Regions from separate parts of the Bradyrhizobium sp. BR 1433 genome, predicted to be linked through region 2. Evidence: predicted binding sites of a transcription regulator. Region 2 holds the regulator's gene; each other region holds the start of a gene.
The links. The regulator PhoB, encoded in region 2, activates phosphate uptake and scavenging genes when phosphate is short. The targets are predictions, from matches to a motif close to TGTCATNNANCTGTCAT.
Positions count from the first base shown of each region.

Region 1 (9,820 bases), 4.4 Mb from region 2:
AAGATGCCGGTGACGAGCGTCGGCGGCAGCAGCATCATGGTGACGACGGACAACGCGTGGAGGTGCTTGTTGCTCTCCTCCTCGAGCTTGAAGCGCAGCTCCTCCTCGAGCAGGCGGCTGCGCTCGTGCAGTTCGACGATGTCGTGGTCGAGACCGTCGAGCCGCTGCGCGAGCTTGCCGGCCTGCAGCCGCAGCGCCGGGCTGAGATTGTCGGTGCTCTTCTGCTCGAGCCGGTGAAACAGCACGCGCAGGCCGGCGAGCTGGCGATGCAGTCGCACACAGGTGCGGCGCATCCGGCTCAGATTCTTGCGCAGCTCCGATCCGGTATCCTCGGCGAGCACCCGCTCCTCGATCGCATCGATATCGGTGCCGATCTTGTCCGCCATGCGGTCCATGGTGTCGGCGATCTCGTCGACGATCTTCTCCAGCAGCGCCGCGACGCTGCCGACGCGATGGCCGCCCTCGAGCACGCGGCGCGTCGCATCGGCGGAGCACAGCGCCTGATGGCGGCCGCTGACCAGGAGGCGTTCGGTCATCGCAAAGCGGAGAAAGCCGGTCTCCCGGGTCGCGGCGTCGATATCCCGCACCAGATCGGAAAACACGCCGTAGACGCAATTGTCGACGACGTGGATCTGCTGGAAATTGTCATTCGACAGCAAGAGATCCCGCGCGAGCTGCGGGATGTGCATGTTGGCGATCCATGCCCGGGTGCGGACGTCGGTCAGGTTGAAGTGCAGCCACAACCTTCCGTCGTGGCTCGGCTCGATCGGCGCATCGATCGGAAGCGCCTCGGCGCGGCCGTCGTGGTGCAGGCGGAACGCCCAGACCAGACCGGGGACCGCCTCACGGGTCAGCAGCGACCCGACCGGAGCGGGAGGTGGATCAGCCAGCATGGCCCGCCCCCAAGTCAATCGACAACGCAACCGCGCGAAATGACATCTTCAAGACCTCGCCCACGCGCAACGCTGAGCAAGCGCGTCCCCTCGACGCAACATAGGAGGACGCGCCTGTTACAGTTTTATGTCAGCGACCGCCCTACTCCGCCGCAAGACCGGTCGGCGCCGCCGCCTCCGCGGCCTCCTTGTTGTAGTCGTGCACGACGCGGCCGAACGGCAGCGTCAGATCGGCGAGGAAATGATGCGCGCCGACGACACGCTTGACCGGGAAATCGGCGACCGGTGCATTGACATGCGGCACCAGGTGCAGCCGGCCGGGTCCGATCCAGGAGCCCTTGACGACGATGTCGGTGAGGTTGATCGCGACCAGCTGGCAGACCTCGAGATGGCCGTCGACGCCGGGGATCATCTTCAGATTAACTTGCGTCTTCGACAGCGTGGCGCGGGTGACGTCGCCATTGCCCGCCATGCTCTCGTGCTTGTAGCCCATCGTGCCCATCGCAACGAGCTGGCCGGCATATTCCAGCGTGCCGGTCAGCGTGTCCTTGACGATCTCGAGCTTGGGATGGGCGTATTTCTTGGGAAAGCCCCAGATCTCGCGGCCGGCCGCGATCGGCGGATCATCGTCGAGATACATCTGGCAGACGAAGTTGACCTCTTCGCCATTCAGGCGCGCGGGGATCACGAGGCCGGACTCGGTGTAGCTGCCGAAGCCGGAGCTGTCGGGCATCTTGATCCATTCGTAATGCACGATCGCCTGCTCGATCGGCTCCAGCGGCTCGGGCAGGCCGGCGCGGATCAACTCCGGATCGGTCTCATAGGTGATGACGAGGAATTCGCGATCGATGAAGCGATACGGACCGGCGGGATAGCTCGGGCCGGCGGCCGGCATCGACGGAAGCTTGAGCAGATCTTCCCTGCGCATCGCAATAACCCCCTGTTTGAAAAGTTTGCCCGAAAGCTAGCGGCCGAGATTGACAGCGATGTGAGGAATTTCCGTCAGGCGCATGACCTGCGTTTCGTGGTGGAGCCCAATGCTAACCATGCAAGCGGGCATGCCGGATGCGCCGTGCGCGGGCGCCGCAATTGTCATCACGGCGTCATCGGCGCGCTGAATTCTCGCCGCGAATTTTTGGAGTGTCTGATATGGACGCGCGAACCCCGCATTTCGACGATATCGATCACGCGACGCCGGGCTGGCGTCCGGAAGGCTGCGATCGCGTGGCCCTGGTCCTGCAGGGCGGCGGCGCACTCGGCGCCTATCAGGCTGGCGTCTATCAGGCGCTGCATGAATCCGACATCGAGCCCGACTGGGTCTGCGGCGTCTCGATCGGCGCGATCAACTCCGCGATCATCGCCGGCAATCCGCCCGAAAAGCGGCTCGAGCGGCTGCACACATTCTGGGATCGCATCACCAGCCGCAAGATCTGGCACTACACCCCGGACGGCGACATCTTCCGCAAGGCGCGCAATTTCACCAGCTCATGGCTGACGACGACGCTCGGACAACCCGGCTTCTTCACCCCGCACCAGGCCAATCCGTGGTTCAGCCCGGCCGGCGCGCGCACCGCCACCAGCTACTACGACACCACGCCGCTGCGCGAGTCCTTGCTCGAGCTGGTTGATTTCGACCGCATCAATTCCAAGAAAATACGGTTCGCGGTCGGCGCAGTGAACGTGCTCTCCGGCAACTTCATCTATTTCGACAATGCCCATGACGAGATCATTCCCGAGCACATCATGGCGAGCGGCGCGCTGCCGCCAGCGCTGCCGATGGTGAAGGTCGGCACCGATCATTTCTGGGACGGCGGCATCGTGTCCAACACGCCGCTGCAGCATCTGCTCGACCAGGAAGACAACATGAATTCGCTGGTGTTCCAGGTCGACCTGTTCTCGGCGCGCGGCGCGCTGCCGCGCGACATCCAGGACGTGATGGCCCGGCACAAGGACATCATGTATTCGTCGCGTACCCGCTACAACACCGACGTCTATCGCAAGACCTACAATCTGCGCACCGCCCTGCACAATGCGCTGGGAAAGATCCCCGACGATCAGCTGTCGGACGAGGAGCGCCAGCTCAAGAAGGCAAACGCTCGGCTGCCGGGGATCACGCTATTGCAGCTGATCTATCAGCAGAAGGCCTATGAGGGCGACGCCAAGGACCACGAATTCTCCGGCACCTCGATGCGCGAGCATTGGGTGAGCGGGCACGAGGATACCAAGCGCTCGCTGAAGCGGCGCGAATGGATCAAGATGCCCGAGAACGGCATGGGCATCGTGATCCACGACGTGCATCGCGAAGCGGAGTAAATACGTGTCGTCATTGCGAGGAGCGCGGCGACGAAGCAATCCATACCTCAGCACATGGTGATATGGATTGCTTCGCTACGCTCGCAATGACGATTGAGGCGCCGCTTACGGCCGCGTCGACATGTTGCTCGGCGGACCAGCCTTGCGGATCGGTTCGGCGAGGCGCGCGAACTCGCAGAGCAGCGAGCGCGTCTTGCGCGGATCGATCACCTCCTCGACCCAGAACTTCTCGGCCGAGCGGAACGGCGAGCGCAGCTTGTTGAGGCGATCCTCGATCTCGCGCAGCTTGGCGGCGGGATCGGCGGCCGCATCGATCTCGGCGCGATAGGCCGCCTCGATGCCGCCCTCCAGCGGTAGCGAGCCCCAATAGGCCGACGGCCACGCGTAGCGCATCGAGAAACGGTTGGCCGGCTGATGCACCACGCCGGCGACGCCGAAGGCGTTGCGGATGATGATGGTGCACCACGGCACCGTGCTCTGGTTGACCGCCGCCATCGCCCGCACGCCATGGCGGATGGTCGCCGTCTTCTCCGCCTCGAGCCCGATCATGAAGCCGGGGCAGTCCATCAGGTAGACCACCGGCAGATGGAAGGTCTCGGCGAAGTCGACCCAGCGCACCACCTTCTGGCAGGCGTCCGCGGTCCAAGAGCCGCCATAGTGGAAAGGATCGCTGGCGAGCAGCAGCACCGATCTGCCCTCGATCCGCGCCAATCCGGTGATGATCGGGCGGCCGAAATTGGTGCCGACCTCGAAGAACGAGCCCTTGTCGACGACGGCGTCGATGATCGGCCGCATCTTGTAGACCTGCCGGCGGTTGCGCGGCACGGCCTTGAGCAGCGATTCCTCGGCACGCTCCGGATCGTCGGTGCAGGGAATGGTCGGCGGCAGGTCGTAGACCGACGGCGGCAGATAGGACAGGAAGCGCCGCGCGTAGTCGAACGCCTCCTCTTCGGTCTCGACGGCCTGATCGATCGCGCCGGCGCGGGTCTGGATGTCTGCGCCGCCGAGCTCCTGCTTGGTCAGATCCTGACCCAGGCGCTTCACCACCGGCGGGCCGGCGACGAACATCGCGGAGCTCTTGGTCATGACAGAGTAATGCGTGGCGGCAAGCCGCGCGGCACCGAGGCCCGCGACCGAGCCGAGCCCGAGACCGACCACCGGCACGCGGGCCAAATTGGCGGTCGTGTACCAGTACCAGCGCGTGCCGCCGACGCCGCCAGGCAGATTGGCCGCGCCCCTGCGTCTCGATCGTCTTCACCGAGCCGCCGCCGCCGGAGCCCTCGATCACGCGAACGATCGGCAAGCGGAAGTCGTGCGCCATCTCCTCCGCCATCAACGGCTTGGCGGAAATCGATGCATCCGCCGAGCCGCCGCGCACGGTGAAGTCGTCGCCGACCACGACCACGGTGCGGCCGTCGACCCTGGCGCGGCCGAACACGCAGTTCGCCGGCGTCAGGTGCTTGAGTTCGTTGCTCTCGTCATATTCGGCGATGCCGGAGATGGCACCGACCTCGTGAAAGCTGCTCTGGTCGACGAGCTTGTCGATGCGCTCACGAACCGTGAGCCGGCCCTGGTCGCGTTGCCGCTTGACCTTGTCAACGCCTCCCATCTCCCGCGCGAACGCTTCGCGGCGGGCGAGGTCGTCGAGTTCCGGCTTCCAGTTCATTCACTGCTCCCGTCTTGAGGATTTTGTTGTTATGGGCGGTCACCGGAAGCGACTTGCGTTCGATCCGATTGCTGAAGATGTCGCCGTCGGCGCCTTCGAGCAGGCTGCCGAGTGCGGCCGCGAGCTCGACCATTTGCGGCGCCACCTCACGATGTAGCCGCGCCTCGTCATACATCGCCGAGAGCAGGCCGATCGTGGTGACCACATAGGTCTGGTACTGCGGCGACCACAGCGGCACCGCGACGCCGTTGATGTGCGGGCTCCACAGGCCGCAGGCGACGACGTAGCCGTGCTCCTGCAAATGCCGGCGGTTGGCCTCGATGCGCGGCGTCAGCATCTTGGCGCTGTCGGGCAACTCGCCTTCCATCTCGGCGATCAGCGCGTCGCCGACCGCGGGATCGAGCGCGGCCGTATAGGCGTGGCCGGCCGCGGTGGTCGCCATCGAGATCCGGCTGCCGGTGGCCTCATGCAGGCCGAGCGCGTTGGCCGCGCGGGCGAACTCCAGATAGACCAGGTGAAAGCGGTCGGGGATGACGAAGCCCACCGTGCCGGGCAACTGATCGGCGACATCCTGCAGGCGCAGCCGGATCAGATTGCGCAGCTGCAGCCCCTTCATCATCGTGGTGCTCATCGCGACCGCGCTCGGGCCGATGCGATATTTCTGGTCGCGCGGCAGATAGACCAGTTGCCCCATCCGCGTCAGCGTGTGCGTCAGCCGCGACACCGTCGAACGCGGCAGACCGCAGCGGTTCGAGATCTCGAGATTGCCGAGCCGGGCCTCGTGTCCCTCGAAGCACCGCAACACGTCGAAGGCGCGCGACACCACCTGGATGACATCGCCATCGCCTGTCTCGCTGGCGAGCATTCCCTGCCTGCTAAGCCGTTCCGAGCGCCTTCCCATCTGTTTGGCTCCATTCCGTCCTGCGGAATAAAATTCCACTTGCAGAACAAGCTACCTCAGGCAATCTGGCGCCACAACAAAAAGCCGTTCGCCGGATGAAATTTCCGCAAGACGGTATCGGAGAGTGGAATGCCAGAGATCAAGGTTGTGACCGAAGTTGCCGGGCGCGTTTGCGCGCTTCCTGTCGAGAACGGCAGCAGCATCGGCAATGGCGACGAGATTGCGTTCGTCGAAGCGATGAAGATGGAAATACCGGTCACGTCGACTGCAGCAGGCAAAATCAGAGTCGATCTTGGTCAAGATCGACGATGTCATCGCCGAAGGCCAGGCGGTCGCGATCGTCGAGACCTGAGATCCCGTCCTTCCAGTCCAGCCGCGACAATCTGTCCGGTGATGCAGCGGCCGAAATCGCCGGCTTGCGCCGGAGGTAGCGTTGCCATCGCCGGATCACGATGCAATCATCCCGCCCGGAAAAGTTTCGCACAGCGAAACAAGGGGAGGAATTATGATCCATTGGCTGATGGCGCTCGCGCCTGCCGCTCTTGCCGGCATTTCGATCTTCGCTGCCCTGCCCGCCTCGGCCGAGGACATCAAGCTGCCGCCGACCATGGCGGTGACCGCCTACGACACCGGCACCGCCGGCTTCAACATCGCGGTCGGCGTCGGCAAGATGATGAAGGACAAATACGGCACCGACGTCCGCGTGCTGCCGGCCGGCAATGACGTCGCGCGGCTCGCGCCGCTGCGCGCCAAGCGCGCGGTCTCCTCGGCGATGGGATCGGGTACCTATTTCGCGCAGGAAGGCGTGTTCGAGTTCGGCGCCAAGGAGTGGGGCCCGCAGCCGCTGCAGCTCATGCTGTCGTCGGTCGACTGCAATTGTGGCGCGCTCGGCGTGGCAGCCGATGCCGGCGTCAAGGAAATGAAGGACCTTCGCGGCAAGCGCGTCGGCTTCGTGGTCGGCTCGCCGGCGCTGAACCAGAACTCGCTCGCGATGCTCGCGTTCGGCGGCCTCACCCAGAAGGACGTCAAGATCGTCGAGTTCGCAAGCTATGGGGCGATGTGGAAAGGCCTGATCAACAACGACACCGATGCCGCCTTCGGCACCACGATCACCGGCCCCGCCAAGGAAGCCGAGACCTCGCCGCGCGGCCTGATGTGGCCGCCGCTGCCCGCCGACGACAAGGAAGGCTGGGCACGGGTGAAAAAGGTCGGCTCGTTCTTCTTCCCGCAAACCGCAACCTGCGGTGCCGGCATCTCGCCGGACAAGCCGATCCAGCTCGGCAATTACCCCTACCCGATCTTCGTCGCCTATGCGGCGCAGCCGGTCGACCAGATCTACGCGATCACCAAGGCGATGATCGTCAACTACGACGCCTACAAGGATTCGGCGCCCGGCGCCGCCGGGCTCGGCGCCGACCGGCAGACCAAGAACTGGGTCGTTCCCGTGCATCCCGGCGCGGTGAAGGCGCTCAAGGAAACCGGCCACTGGAGCGACGAGCAGGACGCGCACAACAACACGCTTTACAAGCGCCAGGAGGTGCTCGCCGCCGCCTGGACGGATTACGGCAAGTCGAACCCGCCGTCGGACGACAAGGCCTTCCTCGATGGCTGGATGAAGGCGCGCGCCGCCGCGCTTGCGAAAGCCAATATGCCCAACGGCTTTGAGTGAGACCCGCCGACGCGCGATGAGATCGGGTTAATCGTCATCGCGCTTCAACCCGTTCGAGCATGGTGCTTCCGGAAAACCGCTTCACACTTTTCCGGATCATGCTCTAGGCTACAGGCAAAACCGACAACATTGGGGGATGCGTAATGCCCGAGAACGCCGCGGCTGCGCCTGCGAAAAGAATCGAGTTTGAAGATCCGCATGCCGGTCTGAACATCTGCAGGAGGCCGAGGTCACGCGCGTGCGCACCCTGCGCGGGGTGTGGCGCTGGGCGCTGGTGGTCGCAACCGCCGCAACCATCCTGCTCTGCATCAACCAGCAATTCTCACTGCGCTTCTTCATCGACTATACCCAGCTCAACACCGAATATTTCTATCTCCTGATCGCGTTGATGCTGCCCTTCACGTTCCTGATCTTCCCGGGATCGGAGCGCGCGCCGCTGAACCGCATTCCCTGGTATGATCTCGCGCTCGCCGTCGCGACCTTCGCCGCCTCGATCTGGCTGATGCTGAACGTGCGCAAGGCGGCGCAATATGGCTGGGAGTCCGACGGCGCGCCCAGGAACGTCATCATCGCCGGACTCGTGATGTGGGTGATGCTGATGGAGGCGCTGCGCCGGACCGGCGGCTGGAGCCTCCTGCTCAGCGTGCTGCCCTTCACCGTCTATCCGCTGTTCGCCGAGGCCAGCTGGCTCGGGCCGTTCCGCGGCTCGCAGCTCACGCTCGACCAGACCACCGCCTACCACGTGCTGTCGGGCGAGAGCCTGCTCGGCATTCCGATCCAGGCCTTCGCCGACACCGTGATCGGCTTTTTGGTGTTCGGCACCGCGCTGATGATGACCGGCGCCGGAAAATTCTTCATCAACCTCGCCTTCGCGCTGTGCGGCACGTTCCGCGGAGGCGCCGCCAAGGTCTGCATCTTCGCCTCCGGCCTGCTCGGCATGATGTCGGGCTCGATCGTCTCCAACGTGCTGACCGCCGGCACGATGACGATCCCGGTCATGAAGAAGAGCGGCTTCCGCGCCTCCTATGCCGGCGCGATCGAGGCCTGCGCCTCCACCGGCGCCGTGCTGGCGCCGCCGGTGATGGGCGCCACCGCGTTCGTGATCGCGCAGTTCCTCAATATCAGCTACGCGGAGGTCGCGGTGGCCGCGATCATCCCTGCGGCGCTCTACTATGTCGGCCTGTTCATGCAGGTCGATTCCTACGCCGCGCGCCACGGGCTGAAGGGCATTCCGCGCGCCGAGCTGCCGCGCGTGATGGATACGATCAAGGACGGCTGGTACTACGTCTTCGTGATCGCGCTCCTGATCGTGATGCTGCTGTATTTCAAGCGCGAAAGCCACGCACCGTTCTACGCCACCGCGCTGCTGCTGGTGCTGAACCAGATCTTCTCCAAGGAGACCCGCTGGACGCTCGGGACGATCGCAAAGTTCCTCGAGGTCAATGGCCGCACCTTCGTCGAGCTGGTCGGCATCCTCGCCGGTTGCGGTCTTCTGATCGGCGCGTTCTCGATGACCGGCGTGGTCTCCAGCCTCGCCAACGATCTTTTGACGCTCGCGGGCGACAACGCGTTCCTGCTGCTCGCGATGTGTGCCTTCACCAGCCTGATCCTCGGCCTCGGGCTGACCACCACCGCCTGCTACATCTTCCTCGCCATCCTGGTCGCGCCCGCGCTGGAGAAGCTCGGGCTGAACCGGATGGCGGTGCACATGTTCATCTTCTATTGGGGCATGCTGTCGTCGATCACCCCGCCGGTGGCGATCGCCTCCTTCGCCGCGGCCGGCATCGCCGGCTCGCCCGCGATGAAGACCGGATGGGAATCGATGTGGGTCGGCAGCATCATCTATTTCATCCCGTTCTTCTTCGTGCTGAACCCGGCGCTGGTGATGCAGGGGCCGAGCCCCTATCTCGCCGGCCTCGGCCTGATGGCGCTCGCGGCATGCGGCACGCTGTTCATCTGCGGCGGCATCCAGGGCTATCAGGCCTTCGTCGGCGACCTCCGCGGCGCCGGTGCCCTGGAATGGCCGCTCCGGGTGCTGCTGGTGATCGGCGGCTTCGTGCTCGCGACGCCTGGCGGCGGCATCAACCCGCTGTCGCAGCTGCAGGTGTCGCTGCTGGGGCTCGCGATCCTCGCCCCGACGGTGCTGATCGCCTTGCTGCTGGTCCGCCGTCAGGCGCTGGTTCCGAACCAGTTGCGCGCGCCCTGATTGCGTTGCACAACAGGAGGCGATGAAACGATCGCCTCCTCCCGTCACCGCCACCACCACGGCTTGGTCCAGCTCGAAGCCGCCGCTGCTGCGGTTTCTGCACACTTGTTACGCAGACTTCCTGCCGGAGGCCGCCGGCGCGGTGGCCGACTACATCCCCGAGCTCGGCAAG
Region 1 is NZ_JBPUGG010000001.1:8,629,773-8,639,592, reverse strand. Features, by position in the region: gene ACSKB9_RS41365 (transporter) at 1-893, opposite strand, end outside; gene ACSKB9_RS41360 (acetoacetate decarboxylase) at 1,036-1,821, opposite strand; gene ACSKB9_RS41355 (patatin-like phospholipase family protein) at 2,043-3,206, shown strand; partial or broken gene ACSKB9_RS41350 (acyl-CoA carboxylase subunit beta) at 3,312-4,872, opposite strand; gene ACSKB9_RS41345 (IclR family transcriptional regulator) at 4,802-5,773, opposite strand; partial or broken gene ACSKB9_RS41340 (acetyl-CoA carboxylase biotin carboxyl carrier protein subunit) at 5,903-6,125, shown strand; gene ACSKB9_RS41335 (TAXI family TRAP transporter solute-binding subunit) at 6,279-7,442, shown strand; partial or broken gene ACSKB9_RS41330 (TRAP transporter permease) at 7,586-9,648, shown strand; gene glsA (glutaminase A) at 9,671-9,820, shown strand, end outside.
Region 1: a site for PhoB is predicted at 1,984-2,000, ahead of ACSKB9_RS41360 (acetoacetate decarboxylase). Genes of this name have one in related genera too.

Region 2 (9,820 bases):
ACGAGCAGCTCGAGAAGGACGGCCTCGTCCAGTGGCCCATGGTGATGGGCGCGATCGTCCCGGTCGTGAACCTCGAAGGCATCAAGCCGGGTGACCTGATCCTGTCGGGCGAAGTGCTCGGCGACATCTATCTCGGCAAGATCACCAAGTGGAATGACGCGGCGATCGCCAAGCTCAATCCGAAGCTGACCCTGCCGGGCGATGCGATCACCGTCGTGCGCCGTTCGGACGGTTCGGGCACCACCTTCAACTTCACCGACTATCTCTCCAAGTCGAACGCCGACTGGAAGTCCAAGGTCGGTTCCGGCACCGCGGTCGAATGGCCGGTCGGCGTCGGCGCCAAGGGCAACGAAGGCGTTGCCGGCAACATCAGCCAGACCAAGAACGCGATCGGCTATGTCGAATATGCCTACGCCAAGCAGAACAAGCTGACCTACACCGGGCTGGTCAACAAGGCCGGCAAGACCGTGCAGCCGACCATGGCTGCCTTCCAGGCTGCCGCCTCGAACGCCGACTGGGCCAAGGCTCCCGGCTACTACGTGATCCTGACCGACCAGCCGGGCGAGGCCTCCTGGCCGATCACCGCGGCGACCTTCATCCTGATGCACAAGGACTCGACCGACAAGGCGGCCTCGCAGGAAGCGCTCAAGTTCTTCAAATACGCCTTCGAGAAGGGCGACAAGGCGGCCGAAGAGCTCGACTACATCCCGATGCCGGACTCGGTCGTCAAGCTGATCGAGAAGACCTGGTCGTCGGACATCAAGAGCTAAGTCCGACGCTGCGACAGGACCTGTGCCGATCGCGGCACAGGTCGAGCGACCAAGACCCGGTCTCCATCACCGCGGCGACAAGCGCGGGATCGAGGCCGGGGTTCGCGCCTCAAGGGGCGTGGCTGGAACGACGACGCCCGGCCAAATGCGTCAGTGACGATCGCTTCGGGGCGTAGCGGTTTGCGTGGCTTTTGCATACTAAAGAGGGGATCGGCGTGGCAGACATGGCTGTTCAGAGCGATGTGATGGAAGCCGCGGGACCTTACGATCGCGCCAAGGCCCTCAGCGCCTTCAAGCTCGGTGACCTCACTTTCTATTGGATCACCCGCATCTCGGCGATTTCGGTTCTGTTGATCCTCGGCGGCATCATCCTGTCGCTGATCGTCGGCGCCTGGCCGGCGATGAAGGAATACGGCATCGCCTTCCTCTGGACGCAGCGCTGGGCACCCTCGGCCGATCCACCGGTGCTCGGCGCGCTCGGCCCGATCTACGGCACGCTGATCACCTCGGTCATCGCGATGCTGATCGCCATTCCGGTCGGCATCGGCATCGCCGTGTTCCTCACCGAGCTCTGCCCGCAAATGCTGCGCCGCCCGATCGGCATCGCGATCGAGCTGCTCGCCGGCATCCCCTCGATCATCTACGGCATGTGGGGCTTCTTCGTGCTCGGCCCGTTCCTTGCCAACACGTTCCAGCCCTTCATGATCCGGATCTTCGAGGGCGTCCCGGTGCTGGGTGCGGTGTTCGCCGGCCCGCCGTCCTATCTCAGCCTGTTCAACGCTGCGCTGATCCTTGCGATCATGGTGCTGCCCTTCATCACCGCGATCTCGGTCGACGTGTTCAAGACCGTGCCGCCGGTGCTGAAGGAAGCCGCCTACGGCATGGGCTGCACCACCTGGGAAGTCGTTCGCAGCGTCGTGATCCCCTACACCCGCGTCGGCGTGATCGGCGGCATCATGCTGGCGCTCGGCCGCGCCCTCGGCGAGACCATGGCGGTGACCTTCATCATCGGCAACTCGTTCCGCATCTCGTCGTCGATCTTCGCGCCGGGCACCACGATCTCGGCGGCGATCGCCAGCGAATTCGCTGAGAGCGACGGCCTGCACCAGTCCGGCCTGATCCTGCTCGGCCTGCTGCTGTTCGTGCTGACCTTCTTCGTGCTCGCCGGCGCGCGGCTGATGCTGATGCGGCTTGAAAAGAAGGCGGGGAAGTAACGCCATGAACCCGATCTACAAATCCCGCCGCCGCAGCGACATCGTCATCCGCGCACTCTGCGTCGGCGCGGCTCTGTTCGGCGTCACCTGGCTGGCGCTGATCCTGATCACGCTGCTCTATAACGGCCTTGCCGGCCTCAGCGTGCAGCTGTTCACCCAGAACACGCCGCCGCCCGGCTCGACCGAAGGCGGCCTGCTCAACGCCATCGTCGGCTCGGTCATCATGACCGTGATCGGCGTCGGCATCGGCGCGCCGCTTGGCCTGTTCGCCGGCACCTACCTCGCCGAATACGGCAAGCACGACAAGCTGACCTCGGTGATCCGCTTCATCAACAACATCCTGCTCAGCGCGCCCTCGATCATCATCGGCCTGTTCATCTATGGTGCGGTGGTGGTGCCGATGCGCGGCTTCTCGGCGATCGCAGGCAGCCTCGCGCTCGCGGTGATCGTGATCCCGGTCGTGCTGCGCACCACCGAGGACATGCTGCTCTTGGTGCCCAATCCGCTGCGCGAGGCCGCCTCCGCGCTCGGCCTGCCGCGTTCGCTGGTGATCAAGCGGATCGCTTATCGTGCTGCGCGATCGGGTCTGATCACCGGCGTGCTGCTGGCGACCGCCCGCGTCGCCGGCGAGACCGCGCCGCTGCTGTTCACCGCGCTGTCGAACCAGTTCTTCAGCCTGGATCTGACCAAGACGATGGCCAACCTGCCGGTGACCATCAACAACTTCGTGCAGAGCCCCTACGCCTACTGGAAGGAGCTGGCGTGGAGCGGTGCGCTGCTCATCACATTCACCGTGCTCGCGTTGAATATCGGCGCGCGTATCCTTGGTGCCGAAAGGGCCGCAAAATGACCGAGCTTTCCGTCTCCACGACTGCCGCAGGCCACGTTCCGCAGGTTCCGCTGCCGGAAGCGCCGCCGAAAGTCACGGTGCGCAATCTCAACTTCTATTACGGCGAGCACCACGCGCTGAAGAACATCAACCTGACGCTCGGCACCAACCGCGTCACGGCGTTCATCGGCCCGTCCGGCTGCGGCAAGTCGACCCTGCTGCGCATCTTCAACCGGATGTATGACCTGTATCCGGGCCAGCGCGCGGTCGGCCAGCTGATGCTGGACCAGACCAACATTCTCGACCCCAAGCTCGACCTCAACTTGTTGCGCGCGCGCGTCGGCATGGTGTTCCAGAAGCCGACGCCGTTCCCGATGACGATCTACGAGAACATCGCCTTCGGCATCCGCCTCTACGAGAAGATCTCGAAGTCCGAGATGGACGACCGGGTCGAGAAGGCGTTGCGCGGCGGCGCGCTTTGGAACGAGGTCAAGGACAAGCTGAACGCCTCCGGCCTGTCGCTCTCCGGCGGCCAGCAGCAGCGCCTGTGCATCGCGCGCACCGTGGCGGTGCGCCCCGAGGTGATCCTGTTCGACGAGCCGTGCTCGGCGCTCGACCCGATCTCGACCGCCAAGGTCGAGGAGCTGATCCAGGAGCTCTCCGAGGACTACACGATCGCGATCGTCACCCATAACATGCAGCAGGCGGCGCGCGTCTCCGACAAGACCGCCTTCATGTATCTCGGCGAGCTGATCGAGTTCGACGACACCAACAAGATCTTCACCTCACCGAGCGATCGGCGCACCCAGGACTACATCACCGGCCGGTTCGGTTGACCGGCGCATGATCCGGAAAAGTGGAAACCGGTTTTCCGATCAGGTCATGCTAAAATTCACGACACGATACCATGATCCCCGGGATCATGGTTGAGGGAGACAAGCGATGGCTTCTGAACATACCGCCAAGGCATTCGACAGCGACCTGCAGGAGTTGACCCGCCTGGTCGCCGAGATGGGCGGCCTGGTCGAACGGATGATTACCGAGTCGGTCGACGCGCTGATCCGTCGCGACGTCGCGCTCGGCAAGCGCGTGGTCGCCGCCGACATCGAGATCGACAATCTGCAGCGCAACATCGAAGAGCGCGCGGTGCTGACGATCGCCCGCCGCCAGCCGATGGCGATCGACCTGCGTGAGATCGTTAGCGCGATGCGCGTCGCCACCGACCTCGAGCGGATCGGCGACCTCGCCAAGAACATGGGCAAGCGCGTCGCGGCGTTGGAGAGCGATTTCCAGCCGCTGAAGCTGATCCGCGGCCTCGAGCACATGACCGACCTCGTGCTGTCGCAGGTCAAGTCGGTGCTCGACGCCTATGCCGCGCACGACCTGCCGGCGGCGATGAACGTCTGGAAGGGCGACGAGGAGGTCGATGCGATCTGCACCTCGCTGTTCCGCGAACTGCTCACCTACATGATGGAAGATCCGCGCAACATCTCGTTCTGCATCCATCTGATGTTCTGCGCCAAGAACATCGAGCGGATCGGCGATCACGCCACCAATATCGCCGAGACCGTGTTCTACATGATCGAGGGCCAGCAGATCACCGACAAGCGCCCGAAGGGCGACATGACCACTTTTGCCACCACGGTGCCGGGCAACTGAGGCATGATCGGCAAGCGCGGAACCGGCAAGAGCGAAACTGGATGATCCTCGCGACAACTCGTTTCCGCGGGGACTATGCTCGAGGAAGTAAGCGTTTCGGTTTGCGTCTGGGCAACGGATCACCACAGAGAAAGAACTTAGACCGATGAGCGCACGCATTCTGGTAGTCGAAGACGAGGAAGCGCTGACGACGCTGTTGCGCTACAATCTCGATGCGGAAGGCTACGATGTCGAGACGGTGGGGCGCGGCGACGATGCGGATACAAGGCTGAAGGAGCGCGTTCCCGACCTCGTGGTGCTCGACTGGATGTTGCCGGGCCTGTCCGGCATCGAGTTGTGCCGCCGCCTGCGGGCGCGGCCCGAGACCAAGCAGCTTCCGATCATCATGCTGACCGCGCGCGGCGAGGAAAGCGAGCGCGTGCGCGGGCTTGCCACCGGCGCCGACGATTACATCGTCAAGCCGTTCTCGGTGCCGGAGTTGCTGGCGCGGGTGAAAGGCCTCTTGCGCCGGGCCAGCCCGGAGCGGCTTGCGACCGTGCTGACCTATGGCGACATCGAGCTCGACCGCGAGAAGCGCCGCGTGGCGCGCTCGGGCCGTCCCATCGATCTCGGGCCGACCGAGTATCGCCTGCTCGAATTCTTCCTCGAGCATCCCGGCCGCGTGTTCAGCCGCGAGCAACTGCTCGACAGCGTCTGGGGCCGCGACATCTACATCGACGAGCGCACCGTCGACGTGCATATCGGCCGCCTGCGCAAGCTGCTCAATCCGGGCCGCGAGCAGGATCCGATCCGCACCGTGCGCGGCGCCGGCTACGCGCTCGACGACCGCTTTGCCAAGGCCGAGCCGCAGCCGTAACGGGCGTTGGCTTAGCCCCGGCCCATCCAGCGTCGTCATTGCGAGCGTAGCGAAGCAATCCATTTCACCGCAAACGCGGAACGATGGATTGCTTCGTCGCTAACGCTCCTCGCAATGACGGTGGAGGCCACAAAAAAATCCCCGCTTTCGCGGGGATTTGTTTTTGAGGTCTTCCGTCGTTTTCCCGAGTGCTCACTTGATCTGCGGTTTCGCCGACGGCCGGCGGCGATCAGCGGCGGGCTGGTAGGCGACGCGCGAGTGATGCGCGCAATAGGGCAGGCCGCCGAGCGCTTTGCCGCCGCAGAAGAAGAATTCCGGGCTCGAGGGATCGCCGACCGGCCAGTGACAGGTGGCCTCGTTGAGCTCGAGCAGCGACAGCCGCTGGCTCATCGGCACCACATTGTCGTAGGAGATCGGATCGGGCTCCATCTCGGCCTCGAAGGCGTGCGCCAGCGCGGTGTTGCCGCGCGAGACCGGGCGCGCCACCCGCATCATGTGCTGGGCGGGGCGGGCCTTGCGCTGCCGCGGCGCGGCCGTGGAGGGTGCCTTGGCGCGGCCGGAGAGGCCGAGCCGATGCACTTTGCCGATCACGGCGTTTCGCGTCACATTGCCAAGTTCCGCCGCGATCTGGCTGGCCGACAGGCCGGACTCCCAGAGCTTCTTCAGCTGCTCGACGCGATCGTCGGACCAGGTCAATACAGTCATCGCATTCTTCCCTTCGCGTAGCGCCGGCCAAGCATTGGAGCGGCGCTGCGAGCCAATCTGGACAAATATCCCTGCGGCCAGAATCCCTTAGCCCTCGCCGGGCACGGTGTTGCGCCCGAACGTTTACGCGAGACACAAAGGCTACTTAGAGGGTCCAGTACCGCCGCACGAGATGTCGTACCCGACAGGCCAAACGCTACAATATGGCGTGACTCTGGCGCAAGAGTCCGCGGCCGTGCGTCCACATGTTCCCACACAGTTAAGCGTTGCGATGAGGCTTTTCCACCGCACCGGAATGCCCCGGATTGCGCTCGTTTCGCATTGCAGGAAGGCCACTTCGTGGCGATTGACACTTACCGACCGCAGCATACAATGCCCGCCACGTGCCGCCCGCAAAGGCGGCCGTTTTGTTTTCCGAAGCTGGCCGTTGCTGCGCTGGCGTCAAGGCGCGCGGCAATTGTCGGCTCAAAAGCCGTCAGTGATCGCCATGACCAACGCTGCCACGTCGCATCTGCTCCCCGTCTTCGCCAGGGTCGATCTCGGTTTCGAGCGCGGTGAGGGCGCCTGGCTGATCGCAACCAACGGCGACCGCTATCTCGATTTCACCTCGGGCGTCGCGGTCAACGCGCTCGGGCACGCGCATCCGTATCTCGTCAAGGCGCTGCAGGAACAGGCGACCAAGCTCTGGCACATGTCGAACCTGTTCAAGAGCCCGGACGGCGAGGTGCTTGCCGCGCGGCTGTGCGAGCAGAGCTTTGCCGACTTCGTGTTCTTCTGCAATTCCGGCGCCGAGGCGATGGAGGGCGTGATCAAGCTGGTCCGCCATTATCACTTCTCCAAGGGCCATGGCGAGCGCTACCGCATCATCACCTTCGAGGGCGCCTTCCACGGCCGCACGCTGGGCACGCTGGCGGCGACCGGCTCGGCGAAATATCTCGAGGGCTTCGGCCCGCCGATGGACGGTTTCGACCAGGTGCCGCATGGCGACATCGAGGCGGTGAAGAAGGCGATCGGCCCGCACACCGCCGGCATCCTGATCGAGCCGGTGCAGGGCGAGGGCGGCGTGCGCTCGGCGCCGCAGGCGTTCTTCAAGGCGCTGCGCGCGCTGTGCGACGAGCATGGCCTGCTGCTCGCTTTCGACGAGGTGCAGACCGGCATGGGCCGCACCGGCGAGCTGTTCGCCTACAAGCGCACCGGCGTCACGCCGGATGTGATGTCGCTGGCCAAGGCGCTCGGCGGCGGCTTCCCGATCGGCGCGGTGCTGGCGACCGCGCAGGCTGCTGCCGGCATGGCGCCCGGCTCACACGGCTCGACCTTCGGTGGCAATCCGCTCGCGGTCGCCGCCGCCAATGCCGTGCTCGACGTCATGCTGAAACCCGGCTTCTTCGAGCATGTGCAGAAGATGTCGCTGCTGCTCAAGCAGAAGCTCGCCTCCGTCGTCGACCGCTATCCCGGCGTGCTGTCGGAGGTGCGCGGCGAGGGGCTGTTGATCGGCGTCAAGGCCGTGGTGCCGTCGGGCGACCTGATCGCCGCGCTGCGCAGCGAGAAGCTGCTCACCGTCGGCGCCGGCGACAATGTGGTGCGGTTCCTGGCGCCGCTGATCGTGACCGAGGCCGAGATCGACCAGTCGATCACCGCGCTCGAGCGCGCCTGCGCGACATTGTCGGCGGCGCAGCCGAAGAAGGCGGCTGGATAATGAGCAAGCCGGTCCGTCACTTTCTCGATATCAACGAGCTGCCGCTCGGCGAACTGCGCAACATGCTGTCCGCCGGAGCCGCCATGAAGGCGAAGCTGAAGGCGCATGAGAAGGGCAGGAAGCCGCTCGAAGGCAAGACGCTGGCGATGATCTTCGAGCGCCCGTCGACCCGCACAAGGGTGTCGTTCGACGTCGGCATGCGCCAGCTCGGCGGTGAATCCATCATGCTGACCGGCGCCGAGATGCAGCTCGGCCGCGGCGAGACCATCGCGGACACCGCGCGCGTGCTGTCGCGCTATGTCGATGCGATCATGATCCGCATCCTCAACCATGACGCGCTGCTCGAACTCGCTGCTCACGCCACCGTTCCCGTCATCAACGGCCTGACCCGGCGTTCGCATCCCTGCCAGGTGATGGCCGACCTCATGACCTATGAGGAAAACCGCGGCTCGATCGAGGGCAAGACCGTGGCCTGGACCGGCGACGACAACAACGTGCTGGCCTCCTGGGCGCATGCCGCCGAGCGGTTCAAGTTCCAGCTCAATGTCGCGACCCCGCCGGAGCTCTCGCCGAAGAAGCCGATGCGCGACTGGATCAAGGCGACCGGCGCGCCGATCATGCTCGGCGCCGATCCGGAAGCCGCCGTGCGCGGCGCCGACTGCGTCGTCACCGACACCTGGGTGTCGATGGGCGACAAGGAGGGCGAGCACCGCCACAACGTGCTGCGGCCCTATCAGGTCAATGCCAAGCTGATGTCGCTCGCCAAGCCGGACGCACTGTTCATGCACTGCCTGCCCGCGCATCGCGGCGAGGAGGTCACCGACGAGGTGATCGACGGGCCGCAATCCGTGGTGTTCGACGAGGCGGAAAACCGCCTGCATGCGCAGAAAGGCATTCTGGCCTGGTGTTTCGACGCGGTCGCGTCGTCGTAGATCAGTATGCGTTGTCGTCCCGGGCAAGCGAAGCGCGACCCGGGACCCATAACCACCGCTGTCAATTGTTGCGAAGGCTGGGGCACCAGCTTGATGCAAGCAACTCACATCGGTGGTTATGGGTCCCTGCTTTCGCAGGGACGACGGAACCATCCGCGTTAGTGAACCCCTTTATTTCATGGTCCGAGATCCCAGATAGAGCGCCATGGTTTCACAATCCCCCGACATCAAAATCACGCCCGAGGCGCCGGTTCGCGCGCCGTCAGCGGTTCCGGTCGACGATGCCGTGCTGGCCTTCGAGGTCGGCGCGCTGGACCTGCGCGGCCGGCTGACCCGGCTCGGCCCCGCGCTCGACGAGATCCTGCACAAGCACGATTATCCGCCCGCGGTCGGCAAGCTGCTCGGCGAGGCGATCGTGCTGACCACACTGCTCGGCTCGTCGGTCAAGTTCGAGGGGCGCTTCATCCTGCAGACCCGGACCGAAGGTCCGGTCTCGCTCCTGATCGTCGATTTCCAGGCGCCCGACCGGCTGCGCGCCTATGCGCGCTACGACGCATCGCGCCTGAAGAACGGCCAGAGCTCGGGCGAGCTGCTCGGCAAGGGCCACCTTGCGATGACCATCGATCAGGGCTCGAACACCAGCCGCTACCAGGGACTGGTCGCGCTCGACGGCGGCGGCCTGGAAGAGGCGGCCCACGAATATTTCCTGCGCTCGGAGCAGATCCCGACCCGGGTGCGGCTTGCGGTCGGCGAGGAGATGCGCGGCGGCGAAGGCGGCAAGCTGCGCTGGCGCGCCGGCGGCATCCTGCTGCAATTCCTGCCCAAGGCGCCCGAGCGCGCCAAGCAGGCCGATCTGCATCCCGGCGATGCGCCGGAAGGCACGGGCACGCATAGCGTGCCGGACGATGACGCCTGGGTCGAGGGCCAGTCGTTGATCTCGACCGTCGAGGACGTCGAGCTGATCGATCCCGATCTGTCCGGCGAGCGGCTGCTCTATCGCCTGTTCCACGAACGCGGCGTTCGCGTCTTCAACCCGCAAACGCTGCGCGCGCAGTGCTCCTGCTCGCGCGATGCGGTGTCGTCGATGCTGAAGAGCTTTGCGCCGAACGACCGCGCCGAGATGGTCAAGGACGGCAAGGTCGTCGTGACCTGCGAGTTC
Region 2 is NZ_JBPUGG010000001.1:4,266,135-4,275,954, reverse strand. Features, by position in the region: gene pstS (phosphate ABC transporter substrate-binding protein PstS) at 1-770, shown strand, start outside; gene pstC (phosphate ABC transporter permease subunit PstC) at 995-1,984, shown strand; gene pstA (phosphate ABC transporter permease PstA) at 1,989-2,834, shown strand; gene pstB (phosphate ABC transporter ATP-binding protein PstB) at 2,831-3,649, shown strand; gene phoU (phosphate signaling complex protein PhoU) at 3,756-4,472, shown strand; gene phoB (phosphate regulon transcriptional regulator PhoB) at 4,618-5,328, shown strand; gene ACSKB9_RS20820 (GcrA family cell cycle regulator) at 5,521-6,033, opposite strand; gene ACSKB9_RS20815 (aspartate aminotransferase family protein) at 6,521-7,729, shown strand; gene argF (ornithine carbamoyltransferase) at 7,729-8,661, shown strand; gene ACSKB9_RS20805 (Hsp33 family molecular chaperone) at 8,867-9,820, shown strand, end outside.

Region 3 (9,820 bases), 550 kb from region 2:
CCACGCATTCGGCACGTGGATGAACATGATCTTCACCGTGGCGCCCTGCTGGTAGTCGTCGGGCGCCGTCGCCGACTGGTAGAGCCCGATCGCGAGCAGGATCGCGGTCACGCCCGCGAGCCACGGCAGGATGCGTGCGGTCAGCGCCAGAAACTTGGTCGGATTGGCGAGGTCGGTCAGCGTCATGGCACCCTGATAATCGTCCGATGTGTCGCAGGCAATCGGCCGATCTCCTCCCGGCGAGATTTGATCGGGCTCATTTCAGTCCAGCCCGTGCCGCAGGCTCGCGGCGGCGGCAAAGGGGCCGATCACGAGGCTGGCAAGTGACAGCGCGCAGAGGATCGAGAACGGTGTTCCAAACGGCAAAGGCCCCGATATCGCCGCCTGCGAGGCCGCAACCCCGAAGATCAGCACCGGGATCGACAGCGGCAGCACCAGCACCGCCAGCAATAGCCCGCCGCGATGCAGCGTCACCGCCAGGGCCGCGCCGATCATGCCGGTGAAGGTCAGCGCCGGTGTTCCCGCCAGCAGCGTCGCCGCGACCGCGAGCGTCGCGGTGCCGTCGAGATTGAGCAGCAGGCCGAGCACCGGGGTTGCGATGATCAGCGGCAGGCCGGCGGCGATCCAGTGCGCCAGTGCCTTGGCGGCGCAGGCGAGTTCCAGCGGCGTCCGGCTCATCACGATGAGGTCGAGCGAGCCGTCCTCGTGGTCGGCCGTGAACAGGCGGTCGAGCGTGAGCAGGCTCGCCAGCAACGCGCCGAGCCAGAGGATGGCGGGCCCGAGCCGCGACAGCAGCGCGAGATCCGGTCCGACCGCGAACGGCATCAGCACCGTGACGGTGAGGAAGAACAGCACGCCGATCAGCGCACCGCCGCCGACGCGCAGCGCGATGCGGATGTCGCGGCGGATCAAGGCGCCAAGCGCGCTCATGCCGCGCCTCCCATCCGCAGATCGCGCGCATCGATGCCGAGCGGCAGATGCGTCGCCGCGACGATCAGGCCGCCCCGTGCGAGATGGTCGCGCATCAGGTCGATGAACAGCGCCTGTCCGGCCGCGTCGAGCGCCGATGTCGGCTCGTCCAGCAGCCACACCGGTCGCCGCACCGAGAGCAGGCGCGCGATCGACAGGCGGCGGCGCTGCCCGGCGGAGAGGTAGGCCGCCGGCAGATGCGCGGCGTGGTCGAGCGCCACGGCGGCAAGGCAGCGGCCGGCGTCCTCGGTCTCGCCGCCGAGGAATTCCCGCCAGAAGGACAGATTTTCCGCAACGCTCAGCGCCGGCTTCAGGGCGTCGCGGTGGCCGAGATAGTGGGCCTGCTCGGACAGGCTGAGCTCGGCGTCGCCGCCTTCGAGCGCGACCACACCCTCGGCGGGAACCAATAGCCCGGCGAGGACGCGCAGCAGCGAGGTCTTGCCGGCACCGTTGGGGCCGGTGATGGCGAGCGCCTGGCCTGACGTGGCCGACAGATCGAGGCCGGAAAACACCTCGCGCCCGCCGCGCACGCATTTCAGATTTCGTCCCGAGAGCCGCATGGTTCGTCTTGTCACAGCCCTCTGAAATCTTTCGCTACCGCGTGAGAATTTTTGGGTCGCGCAACGCTGTCGCACGCTTGTCGGTGTGGCGGTGCTTCTAGAAAGGTTCTATAAGCCCGGAACTTGATGCAGCACACACAATCGGCGGCCGCAACCCACCCCAGGCCATCCCTTGGCCAGTGCCGATCGCCGGTGTTTAGTTACCCTTGCCGGGTATAACTGAGAATTGGGATTCCTCGCATGACCTCGCTCGACAGCTTCAAATGCCGCAAGACCCTGAAGGTCGGCGGCAAGTCCTACGTCTATTACAGCCTGCCCCAGGCAGAGAAGAACGGACTGAAGGGGATTTCGAAGCTGCCGTATTCGATGAAGGTTCTGCTGGAGAACCTGCTGCGCAACGAGGACGGCCGCACCGTCAAGAAGGAAGACATCGTTGCGGTGTCGAAGTGGCTGAAGAAGCGCCAGCTCGAGCACGAAATCGCGTTCCGCCCGGCGCGCGTCCTGATGCAGGATTTCACCGGCGTCCCGGCCGTGGTCGACCTCGCGGCGATGCGCAACGCGATGCAGAACCTCGGCGGCGATGCCGAGAAGATCAACCCGCTGGTGCCGGTCGATCTCGTCATCGACCACTCGGTGATCGTCAACTTCTTCGGTGACAACAAGGCGTTCGCGAAGAACGTCACCGAGGAATACAAGCAGAACCAGGAGCGCTACGAGTTCCTGAAGTGGGGCCAGAAGGCGTTCTCGAACTTCTCGGTGGTGCCGCCCGGCACCGGCATCTGCCATCAGGTCAATCTCGAATATCTCGCGCAGACGGTGTGGACCAAGAAGGAGAAGATGACGGTCGGCCGGAAGACCGGCACCTTCGAGGTCGCCTATCCCGACTCGCTGGTCGGCACCGACTCGCACACCACGATGGTCAACGGCCTCGCCGTGCTCGGCTGGGGCGTCGGCGGCATCGAGGCGGAGGCCTGCATGCTCGGCCAGCCGCTGTCGATGCTGCTGCCAGAAGTGGTCGGCTTCAAGCTCAAGGGCCAGCTCAAGGAAGGCGTGACCGCCACCGACCTCGTGCTGACCGTCACCCAGATGCTGCGCAAGCTCGGCGTGGTCGGCAAGTTCGTCGAGTTCTTCGGCCCGGGCCTCGACTATCTCTCGGTCGCGGACAAGGCGACCATCGGCAACATGGCGCCCGAATATGGCGCGACCTGCGGCTTCTTCCCGGTCGACGCCGCGACCATCGATTACCTGAAGACCTCGGGCCGCAAGGCCGATCGCGTCAAGCTGGTGCAGTCCTACGCCAAGGCGCAGGGCCTGTTCCGTACCGCCAAGTCGACTGACCCGGTGTTCACCACCACGCTGACGCTCGACCTCGGCGACGTCGTACCGTCGATGGCCGGACCGAAGCGGCCCGAAGGCCGCATCGCGCTGCCGGCGGTGTCGACCGGTTTCGCGACCGCGCTGGTCGGCGAATACAAGAAGCCCGAGGGCGAGCAGAAGCGTTATGCGGTCGAGGGCCGTGACTTCGATCTCGGCCATGGCGACGTCGTGATCGCGGCGATCACCTCCTGCACCAACACCTCGAATCCGAGCGTGCTGATCGGTGCCGGCCTGCTGGCGCGCAAGGCGGCCGCCAAGGGCCTCAAGGCCAAGCCGTGGGTGAAGACCTCGCTCGCGCCGGGCAGCCAGGTGGTGGCGGAGTATCTCGCCAATTCTGGCCTGCAGGCCGATCTCGACAAGGTCGGCTTCAACCTCGTCGGCTTCGGCTGCACGACCTGCATCGGCAATTCCGGCCCGCTGCCGGAAGACATCTCGAAGTCAATCAACGAAAACGGCATCGTCGCCGCCGCCGTGCTGTCGGGTAACCGCAACTTCGAAGGCCGCGTCTCGCCCGACGTGCAGGCGAACTACCTCGCCTCGCCGCCGCTCGTCGTCGCGCATGCGCTCGCCGGCACCGTGACCAAGGATCTCGCGGTTGAGCCGCTCGGCATCGGCAAGGACGGCAAGCCGGTGTTCCTCAAGGACATCTGGCCGACCGCCAAGGAGATCAACGCCTTCATGAAGAAGTACGTCACCGCGACGATCTTCAAGAAGAAGTACGCCGACGTGTTCAAGGGCGATACCAACTGGCGCAAGATCAAGACCACGGAAAGCGAGACCTATCGCTGGAACATGAGCTCGACCTATGTGCAGAACCCGCCCTATTTCGAAGGCATGAAGAAGCAGCCCGATCCGGTCACGGACGTAGTCGACGCGCGGATCCTCGCGATGTTCGGCGACAAGATCACCACCGACCACATCTCGCCGGCCGGTTCGATCAAGCTGACCTCGCCCGCCGGCAAGTTCCTCAGCGAGCACCAGGTGCGCCCCGCCGACTTCAACCAGTACGGCACGCGGCGCGGCAACCATGAAGTGATGATGCGCGGCACCTTCGCTAACATCCGCATCAAGAACTTCATGCTGAAGGGCGCGGACGGCAATATTCCGGAAGGCGGTTTGACCAGGCACTGGCCCGACGGCGAGCAGATGTCGATCTACGACGCCGCGATGAAGTACCAGCAGGAGAGCGTGCCGCTGGTGGTGTTCGCCGGCGCCGAATACGGCAACGGCTCGTCGCGCGACTGGGCCGCGAAGGGCACGCGCCTGCTCGGCGTGCGCGCGGTGATCTGCCAGAGCTTCGAGCGCATCCATCGCTCCAACCTGGTCGGCATGGGCGTGCTTCCGCTCACCTTCCAGGACGGCACCTCGTGGTCCTCGCTCGGCCTCAAGGGCGACGAGAAGGTCACGATCCGCGGGCTGCAGGGCGATCTGAAGCCGCGCCAGACGCTGACGGCCGAGATCGTCTCCGCTGACGGCGGCAAAAAGGATGTCCCGCTGCTCTGCCGCATCGATACGCTGGACGAGCTCGACTACTATCGCAACGGCGGCATCCTGCATTATGTGCTGCGCAAACTCGCGGCCTAAGGCCCCTTTGTTTGAGCATGGTCTGTCCGGAAAACCGCTTCACACTTTTCCGGACCATGCTCCAACGCGGATTTGTGATCGGTGCCTCACTGCTTAGTGAGTAGCGGCTAAAAAGAAGGCGGCCTATGAAAAGGCCGCTTTCTCGCGTTTTGGGGCACGCAAGTTCAGGGACAGACTTCATGCTCCGTACAATTACGGATGGAAATCATCACGACTGGTTCGCAGTATGACAGCGATGATGGCCTATAACTGTATCTCGCGATGGTCCAGCGCCCTTGGTATCTGCGCAATCGTCGCGATCATCCGCCCCGCCCACGCCGATCCGCGTGCCGTCGTCGAACTCTTCACCTCGCAGGGATGCTCGTCCTGTCCGCCCGCGGACAAGATCATCGGTGACCTCGCGAAGGACCCCAACGTCATCGCGCTGAGCATGCCGATCGACTATTGGGACTATCTCGGCTGGAAGGACACGCTGGCCGATTCCCGTTTCAGCGCGCGCCAGAAGGCCTATTCGCATGTTCGCGGCGACCGCGACGTCTACACGCCGCAAGCCGTGATCAATGGCTCCGCGCATGTGATCGGCAGCGATCGCGCCAGTATCGAGGACGCCATCAAGGACACCGAAAGGAGCGGCAGCGTGATGTCGGTGCCCGTGACGATGACGCTGAGCGGCAAGCAGATCAACGTGTCGGTCGCCGCATCGAAGTCGCCGGCCGTGTCGCGCGGCGAGGTCTGGATCTGCTCGATCTCGAAGTCGGTGCCGATCTCGATCGCGCGCGGCGAGAACCGCGGCCGCGAGATCACCTACCACAACGTCGTGCGCAATCTCCTCAAGGTCGGTGACTGGAACGGTTCGTCCGGGAGCTGGACCGTGCCGCTGGAGAACATCACGCGTGACGGTGTCGATGCTGCGGCGGTGTACGTCCAGGACGGCAACCGCGACAAGCCGGGCCCGATGCTCGGCGCTGCCTTCACCTCACTTCACTAGCGCCTCGCTGCGGTAAGGCGCGATGCGCTGGCTTCCGCCGGTCGCACGCATGTTTTCGTGCAGCCGCATGGCGACAAACCTGCATTCAGTGATCTGCCGAAAGGAAGGCGCCGGTGCTTGGCGCGCGCGTCTTGCTTGCGCAGGTCCCAAAACAAAAAGGACCAACTTTCGTTGGCCCAGTGTTGGGATTTGACTCCCCTGCGAACAGGCCCGATCCCGACGGCCCCGGGGGGCTGGGGGCTGAGGAATCCGGAACCGAAAGGACCGGGCCAACGCAGGATTTCCTTTTCGCAGGGCAGCGGGGCGGGCGATGGGCGGAAGTGGGGCAGCAATATGATTCCGCTAACGTTCCCGTGACTCTGCGGTTTTTCGGACAATCCGCCGCGCGCGGCGGTGGTTAAGGCCCGGTTGCATTGCGATTGGCCCCTTGCGGGCCCGCGCGCTTAGCGCGATCATGTCACTCTCGTGACGATCCCGAAGAGGGGCCTTCGGAACCCGATCGCCACCGAGGTGACAGGAGGCGCTCGATGAGTTTGATCTCGGAGGACACTGATCCGAGCGGGAGTCGTGCCGCGGCGCGCACCGCCGCCGCGACCCCTCAGCCCAATCGCGTGACTTTCAATCGACTTGAACTCAACCGCATTCTCAATCTCTACGGCCGCATGGTCGCCGACGGCGAGTGGCGCGATTATGCGATCGACTTCCTGAAGGACCGTGCCGTGTTCTCGGTGTTCCGGCGCGCGTCGGAAGTGCCGATCTACCGGATCGAGAAGGACCCCCGGCTTGCGCGCAAGCAGGGCATGTACAGCGTGATTTCCGCGACCGGCCTGATCCTGCGCCGCGGCCACGAACTCGAACGCGTGCTGCTCGTCATCGACCGCAAGCTGTCGCTGGTCTAAGCGCGCCAGGTCAGTCTGCTTGTAGCCCGGATGGAGCCAACGGGGCGCGCGAACGCGCTCGATGGCAGGCTCCGCTCAATCCGGGGCCGTTGAGGCCGCGGATCAGCCTGTCCCGGATTTCGCTTGCGCTTCATCCGGGCTACATCACATCTCGCCTCGCCCAAAAGAAAAGCCCCGGCGGAATGGCCGGGGCTTGGATTTGATCGGCTCGCTCGAGGCGCTTAGTCGCGCTGGCCGAGCAGCTGCAGGAGCAGCGTGAACAGGTTGATGAAGTTCAGGTAGAGCGACAGCGCACCAGTGATTGCCGCACGCTCTGCCATCACGCCACCCTGCGAGGCGTAGCCGTAGATGTAGTCGTTCTTCAGCCGCTGGGTGTCCCAGGCGGTGAGGCCCGCGAACACCAGCACGCCGACCACCGACACGATGAACTGCAGCGCCGAGCTCGCCAGGAACAGGTTGACCAGGCTCGCGATGATGATGCCGATCAGACCCATGAACAGGAACGAGCCCATGCCGCTCATGTCACGCTTGGTGGTGTAGCCGTAGAGGCTCAGCGCACCGAACGTTGCCGCGGTGATGAAGAACACGCGCACGATCGAGGTGTGCGTGTACACCAGGAAGATCGACGACAGCGACAGACCCATCAGCGCCGAGAACACCCAGAACAGGAGTTGGGCGGTCGCGGGCTGCAGGCGGTTGATGCCGGCCGAGATGACGAACACCATCGCCAGAGGGGCGAGGATGAACAGCCACTTCAGCGGGCTCACGAACATCGCGTAGCCGAACTGCGTCAGATAGGCGTTGCCGAACTTGGCGACGGCGGCCGACTGGTCGGTCGTCACCGCACCCATGTAGACGCCGAGCGCGGCGAGGCCGGTGATGGCCAGGCCGATGCTCATGTAGTTGTAGATGCGCAGCATGTAGGCGCGCAGACCGGCGTCGACGGCCGCAGCGTCAATGCGCCCGGCGGCCCGGCCGAAAGGAGAAGCGTAGTTGCGGTCTAGGTCCGACATGGTCGAATTCCCGTGGTTGGTCCCGGTGGAGCGCAAGGGATTTGCGGCGCCGGTCGTAAATCTATCTCAGATGGCTCGGTTTGCGGAACATTAATTCCGTGTCATTCAAACCGACTATCCGACCCGATTGGTATGTGGGAAATTAACACATCCGACGCAAGCTTCCACGCGCGGCCGAATGTCGCTCTGCCCTAGCATCATAGGCAAAAACGGCGCTCGCGCCGCTACATTTTGTCACAAATTCCGCAACACTGAGGCCGGCTTCTGGTTTAGCGCGAGCAGCGTCCCGGCGAGCCCCAGTCCGACCGTGACGACCAGCGCGGCGACCACGACCAGCGCGGCGCTGCCGGCCTGCCAGATAAAACTCAGCGTCATCAGCCTAGTCACGATCAGCCAGGCCGCGATCGAGCCGGCGATCACCCCGAACACCGCGGTTGCAAAACCGATCATCAGATACTCCAGCGCGTAGGCGCCGAGCAGTCGCACCCGCGTGGCGCCGAGCGTCTTGAGAATCACGGCGTCATAGACGCGGTGGCGGTGTCCGGCGGCGAGCGCGCCGCCGAGCACCAGGATCGCGGAGATCAGCGTCACGGCGCTGGCGCCGCGGATCGCCAGCACCAGATTGCTGACCACGCTGCCGACCGTCTCCAGCGCCTCGCGGACCCGCACGCTGGTCACCATCGGGAACGCGTCGGCGACCTGCTTGATGATGCGCGCGTCGTCGGCGGAATCGGCGTGTGGTTCCGTCAGGGTCGCGACATGGCTGTGCGGCGCACCCCTGAAGGCATTCGGCGAGAACACCAGCACGAAATTGATGCCGAGGCCCTGCCAGTCGATGTTGCGCAGGTTGGCGATTTTCGCCGGCACGTCGCGTCCGAGCACGTTGACGACGATCTCGTCGCCGATCTTCAACGACAGGCCGTCGGCGATCTTCTTCTCCATCGAGACCAGCGGTGGCCCGCTGTAGTCCGGCCCCCACCATTCGCCCTCGACGATCTTCGAGCCCTTGGGAATTTCGCCGGTGTAGGTCAGGCCCCGGTCGCTCTGCAGCACCCACTCCGAATCGACCGATGGCTTGAGCTGGTCGGCCTTGACGCCGCGCGCGGCCACGATCCGTCCGCGCAGCATCGGTACATCCTCGACGGTCGAGCCGGCGGCGACCTTCGCCAGGAAGGCATTGAAGCGGTCGGCCTCGGTGGAGGGGATGTCGATGAAGAAGAACGACGGCGCCCGCTCCGGCAGGGCGGCCAGGAATTGCCGGCGCAGATTGCCGTCGATCTGGGTGATGGTGACGAGCACCGCCAGCCCGAGCCCCAGCGACAGCACCACCGACGGCGTCAGCGCACCCGGCCGGTGGATGTTGGCGATCGCCAGCCGCAGCATGGTCATGCGGCTGCGCGGCAGCCGCCGCGCCACCGCCATCAGGAGCTCGGCGATTCCGCGCAGCAGCAGGAACACCGCGATGGACGAGGCGACGAACACGGCGGCGACTCGCTTGTCATAGGCAAGCCCGATCGCGACGCCGATCAGGAGCGCGATCACCACGGCCATCAGCGCCAGATAGCTCCAGCGCGGGCGATGCCACTCGCTGGCGACGGTCTCGCGGAACAGCGCCGCGACCGGCACGTCATGGACGCGGCCGAGTGGCCACAGCCCGAAAGCCAGCGCGGTGAGCTGGCCGTAGAGGAAGGACAGCGCCAGCTCGTCGGGATGCAGCGCGGGCACCACCGGCAGCGGCAGCAGCTTGCCGAACAGGCCGACGATGACGAAGGGCAGCGCGGCGCCGAGCACGAGCCCGATCACCGAGCCGATCCCGGCCAGCACCACCACCTGCGTGCAGTAGATCGTGAAGACGTCGCGGCCGGTGGCGCCGAGCGCCTTGAACGAGGCGATGACGTCGCGGCGCCGGTCGATATGGCTCTTCACCGCGTTGGCGACGCCGACACCGCCGACCAAGAGCGCCGCGAGGCCGACCAGGGTCAGGAACTGGGTGAAGCGGTTGATGGTGCGCTCGAGCTGCGGCGAGGCATTGCTGCGGCTGCGGACCTCCCAGCCGGCCTCCGGCGCGGCGGCCCGCGCGCCGTCGATCAGCGCGGTGGTGGCGCGATCATCGTTGGCGCCGTCAGGCAGCTTCACGCGGTAGATCCAGCGCACCAGGCTGCCCGGTTGCAGCAGGTCGGTGGCGTGCAGGCTGGCTTCGCTGACCAGGAAGCGCGGCCCGAGGCCGACGCCGCCGGCGAGCTTGTCGGGCTCGGCCACCACCACGCTGCGGATCTGGTAAGTCGCACTGCCGATGGTGACGCGGTCGCCGAGCTTCAGGTCGAGCCGCGCCAGCAACGTCGAATCGGCGGCCGCGCCGTAGACGCCGTCGCGTTCGGCCAGCAGATCGGCGACCGGCATGTTGGGCTCGAGCGTCAGCTCGCCGAGCAT
Region 3 is NZ_JBPUGG010000001.1:4,819,511-4,829,330, reverse strand. Features, by position in the region: gene ACSKB9_RS23280 (heme ABC transporter permease) at 1-186, opposite strand, end outside; gene ccmB (heme exporter protein CcmB) at 262-930, opposite strand; gene ccmA (heme ABC exporter ATP-binding protein CcmA) at 927-1,529, opposite strand; gene acnA (aconitate hydratase AcnA) at 1,770-4,490, shown strand; gene ACSKB9_RS23260 (DUF1223 domain-containing protein) at 4,717-5,478, shown strand; gene ACSKB9_RS23255 (DUF2794 domain-containing protein) at 6,006-6,377, shown strand; gene ACSKB9_RS23250 (Bax inhibitor-1/YccA family protein) at 6,599-7,390, opposite strand; gene ACSKB9_RS23245 (ABC transporter permease) at 7,625-9,820, opposite strand, start outside.
Region 3: a site for PhoB is predicted at 5,933-5,949, ahead of ACSKB9_RS23255 (DUF2794 domain-containing protein). Genes of this name have one in related genera too.